One region of the Fodinicola acaciae genome, then DNA from elsewhere that is predicted to be linked to it. Evidence: riboswitches for the same ligand, from Rfam matches in the RefSeq annotation. Region 1 holds a riboswitch; the other holds the start of a gene.
What was found. A riboswitch is a leader RNA that binds a small molecule or an ion and turns the genes downstream of it on or off. The one in region 1 is predicted to bind thiamine pyrophosphate.
Positions count from the first base shown of each region.

Region 2: linked by a shared signal. The riboswitch ahead of thiD (bifunctional hydroxymethylpyrimidine kinase/phosphomethylpyrimidine kinase) and the one ahead of thiO (glycine oxidase ThiO) in region 1 are both predicted to bind thiamine pyrophosphate.

Region 1 is NZ_WOTN01000001.1:2,180,026-2,182,225, reverse strand. Features, by position in the region: gene GNX95_RS10145 (helicase-associated domain-containing protein) at 1-510, opposite strand, end outside; gene thiE (thiamine phosphate synthase) at 515-1,171, opposite strand; TPP riboswitch at 1,209-1,319, shown strand; gene thiO (glycine oxidase ThiO) at 1,315-2,200, shown strand, end outside.
Region 2 is NZ_WOTN01000002.1:2,278,192-2,280,391, reverse strand. Features, by position in the region: gene tenA (thiaminase II) at 1-604, opposite strand, end outside; gene thiD (bifunctional hydroxymethylpyrimidine kinase/phosphomethylpyrimidine kinase) at 604-1,404, opposite strand; TPP riboswitch at 1,399-1,495, opposite strand; gene GNX95_RS26020 (Rne/Rng family ribonuclease) at 1,805-2,200, opposite strand, start outside.

The DNA of each region.
Region 1 (2,200 bases):
CTTGCGGGACGGCCGGTCGCGGCCGAGCGCGGTGAGGATGCCGGCGAGGGCGGAGACGGTCAGCTCGGCCAGGTACGGGCCGATCGGGGGACCGAGGTCGAGCGGCGACTCCCAGGCCAGCGCGGCCGTGGTGACCAGCCGTACGCGGCCGACCGTCGCGCCGTGGTCGGTGACCACTGAGAGATGGCGCTGCGCCGCCACCTCGTCCAGCAGCCCGTATGCCCGAAGGACGCTGAGACAGCGCTGGAGGTCGTCGTCGCGCGGACTGACCCCCAGCAACCGCGCCAACTCCTTGACCGACGGTTCGCTGCCCAGCGCGGCGAGCGCTTCGCAGACCTGGATCGTCGGCAGGTCGAGCCGCTGCAGCGCGCGTACGACGGAGTTGGGGTGCTGGAGATGGTTGGCCAGTGCGAGCAGGCTGTCCGGCGCCGGGTCGGCGGCGTCCGGCCGGCGGCGGAGCAGCTCGGCGAGCCCGTCCTCACCGAGCCGGCGCAGGCCTTCCGCGTCCACGCCGTCAGCTCACCTTTCGCAGCCGGGTCGCGAAGAACTCTGCGGCGGCGCGCGGGTCCTCGGCCTGCGTGATGGCGCGTACGACCACGACTCGCCGCGCGCCGGCCTCGATCACCTCGTCGAGACGATCGGCGTCGATGCCGCCGATCGCGAACCACGGCCGCTCGGAGCCGGCGGTCGCGCGCACCAAGCTGAGGCCCGGCGCCGGCCGGCCCGGCTTGGTCGGCGTCGGCCAGCACGGCCCGGTGCAGAAGTAGTCGACGCCTGGCTCGGTCGCCGCGGCCGACGCCTGGCCGACGTCGTGTGAGGACCGGCCGATCACGACATCGTCGCCGACGATCCGCCTGGCCCAGGAAACCGGCAGGTCGTCCTGTCCGAGATGCAGGACGTCGGCACCGGCGGCGAGCGCGATGTCGGCGCGGTCGTTCACCGCGAACAGCGCACCGTGCCGCTCGCACGCCTCAGCGAGGATCTCCAGCGCGGCCAGCTCCTCGCGCGCTTCCAGCGGACCGTCCGGACCCTTGTCGCGCAGCTGCACGATGTCGACGCCACCGGCCAGCGCCGCGTTCACGAACTCGGCCAGATCTGCGCGGTCGCGACGCGCGTCCGTACACAGATAGAGCCTCGCGTCGGCGAGGCGGTGGCGGGGGTCGCTGTTCATGGTTCCGACCGTAGCGAGTCTCCGGGTTAGGATGGCAGTTGGTCCGCACGGGAGCCTGGGCAAGCCGGGCTGAGAGGAAGCGCGATCCGCTTCGACCGTCGAACCTGATCCGGGTCATGCCGGCGCAGGGAGCGTGGTGATCGGTGACAGCTCGTACGTTGATCGTGGTCGGCGGTGGCGTCGTCGGTCTCTCCATCTGTTGGCGCGCCTCGGCGTCATGGCAGGTCACACTGGTCGATCCTGCCGCCGGCAGCGGCGCGTCGGCGGTCGCTGGCGGGATGCTCGCGCCGGTCACCGAGGCGTGGCACGGCGAGGAGCCGTTGCTGGAGCTCGGCGCCGCCTCGCTCGATGCCTGGCCCGCATACGCCGATGATCTTGCGTCCGCCGCCGGCGTGCCGGCCGGTCTGCGGACGGACGGGACGATCGTGGTCGCCGCGGACGGCACCGATCGCGCCGAGCTCGACCGGCTGGCGGCCTTCCTGGACGGTCTCGGCCGCCAGGTGCGGTCGCTGCGGCCGCGCGAGGTCCGCGAGCTGGAGCCGGCGGTCGCCGGTCCGGTCCGCGGCGGGTTGTCCGTACCGCACGACCACGCGGTCGACAACCGTCAGCTGATGACCGCGTTGTCCCTGGCCATCCGTGACGTGCCGGTCGTACGGACAGCGGCCGCGTCGGTACGCGGCGGCGAGGTGACCCTCGCCGGCGGCGGTGTCCTGCGCGCCGATGCCGTCGTGCTGGCGGCCGGTGCGTACAGCGGCCGGCTCCACGAGCGGTTGTCGCGGGTCGTACGACCGGTGAAAGGCGAGATCCTGCGGCTGCGCGCGCGTCCTGGCACTGTCGGTCCACCGCGGCGGACCGTACGCGCGCTGGTCGCTGGCCGCGCGATGTATCTGGTGCCGCGCGATGACGGCGGTGTGGTGCTCGGCGCGACGCAGTACGAGGCCGGCTTCGACACGCGGGTGACGGTGGGCGGCGTACGCGATCTGTTGGCCGACGCCGAGCGGATCGTGCCGGAGATCGGGGAGTACGAGC
Region 2 (2,200 bases), on a different contig from region 1:
ACTCCGAGGATCGTACGAACGCGTCGACCATCCGCCGTCGCTCGGCCGGGCTCGCGGTGGCGGCCGCGCGGTCGGTGATGTCCTTGGCCCTGGCCACCGACTCGGCGAAGCCGGGGTCGGCGTACGTCTCGATCCAGTCCGCATACGGGTTGGCCGCGCCGGTCTGCTCGGTGTGGATCGCGTTGCCGACGTACTCGTAGATCCAGAAGCACGGCAACACGGTCGCCATCAGCGGACCGAAGCCGCCGCGCGCGACGGCCGCCAGCAGGTGGTTGTTGTAGGCGGTGGCGCTCGGCGAGGTCGGGATGTCATCGAGGCCGGTCAGTCCGTATCGCGCGAAATAACGCTCGTGCAGGCCGCGCTCGACGACGATGACATTTGCCGAGCTGCCGGCCAGAAAAGCGGCGTCGTCCGGCGCCGGCGCGATCGCCGCGGCATGCGCCAGGGCCTTGGCGAAATCGGCCAGATAACGCGCGTCCTGGACGAGATAGAAACGAAAAACGTCCTGGTCGAGCGTGCCGGCGGACAACTCCCGGTTGAACGGATGGTTGAGCGTTTCCTTGAGCAGCGGCTGGATCCGGCTCCACACCTGCTCGCAGAACATCAGCTTTCCTTCCAGATCGCGTGAAAATGGTGTGGCGGACCGTGTCCGGTGCCGATGTCCAGATCGTCGGCGGCGGTCAGCGCGGCGGTCAGATAGTCTTTTGCCTCTCGTACGGCCGAAAACCAGTCGTCCCGCATCGGCCGCAACGTCGTTATCGCCGAGGACAGCGTGCAGCCGGTGCCGTGCGTGTTGCGCGTTTCCACGCGTGGCGCGGAAAACTCCACCGGTTCGCGGTCGAGCAGGATGTCGACGCTGTCGCTGCCGGCCAGATGACCGCCTTTGAGCAGCACCACCGGACCGTACGCGCGCAGCCGGCCGGCCTGTTCGTGCATGCCGGCGAGATCGTCGGTTTCCTTGTCCTCCAACAGATCCGCCGCCTCCGGCAGATTGGGCGTGATCAGGTCGGCCAGCGGCAGCAGGTCGTCGCGGAGTGCGCGTACGGCGTCCTCCGGCAGCAGCCGGTGGCCGCTCTTGGCGACCATGACCGGGTCGACGATCAGGTATTTCGGCTTGTAGACGGCGATTTTCGCGGCGACCGTCCGAATCAGGCCGGCGTCGCCGAGCATTCCGGTCTTCACCGCGTCGACGCGTACGTCCTGGAACACCGCGTCGAGCTGCTCGCCGACGAAATCCGCCGGGACCGGGTGGATCGACCGCACGCCTCGCGTGTTCTGCGCGACGACCGCCGTCACGACGGTCATGCCATAGCCGCCGAGCGCCGAGAACGTCTTGAGATCTGCCTGGATGCCGGCGCCGCCGGTCGGATCGGTGCCGGCGATGGTCAACACATGCGGAATCATGGCCGCGACGGTCCCTTCGCTAGTGTTAGCTAGATCAGGTTCGACGGGTCTGATCTCAGCCTCGCCAGACGAGGCACCCCGCCGTCACTAACTCACACCGTAACCTGTTTTCCGCGTACGGCAAACGGCCGCTCGACCGACGACGCAATCGGAATCCGATTGCATCGTCTGTGGCGCACTGACCTGCGGATATGCCGGACCGGGGATGAAGGCCTTAGGTCCGATCGCAACTTTCTTGACCGGTTTTCCGGCGACCCTGGGCGACAGGGTGACATTCGGGCGCCGGATCGCGGGTCCGAATGTCACCCCAGCCGGGAAACCCGCAGGTCAAGAGCCAACAGAGGACGCAATCGGAATCCGATTGCGTCCTCTGACCAGGCGGCTGCGGTGGAGAGGGGGGTCAGCTGCCGACGGCGACCTGGGGCGGCGGACCGGCTGGGCGGGAGGCGGCGCGGCGAGTGCGCCGCGCGCGTGTCGGCTGCGCCACCGACACCGTCGGCTCCTCGACCTCGGCGGCCGGAGGCTCGGGCTCGGCCTCAGCGACAGCGGGCTCGGCGGCCGGCGAGGCGGACACAGGCTCGACCGGCTCCACGACCAGGCTGTTGTCGCTCACGTCGTCGATCGGCGAGGCGTCCTCGGCGGTGACCACGTCGTCGGCGTCCTCGACCGGCGGACGCGGCTTGGGCGCGCTCTCGGCGGAGTCCTTGCCGCGGTTGCGCTTGCGCCGGCCACTGCCTTCCGCGCTGGACACCTGCTGCTTGTTGTCCTTGTCGACCGGCTCGGTGTGGATGATCAG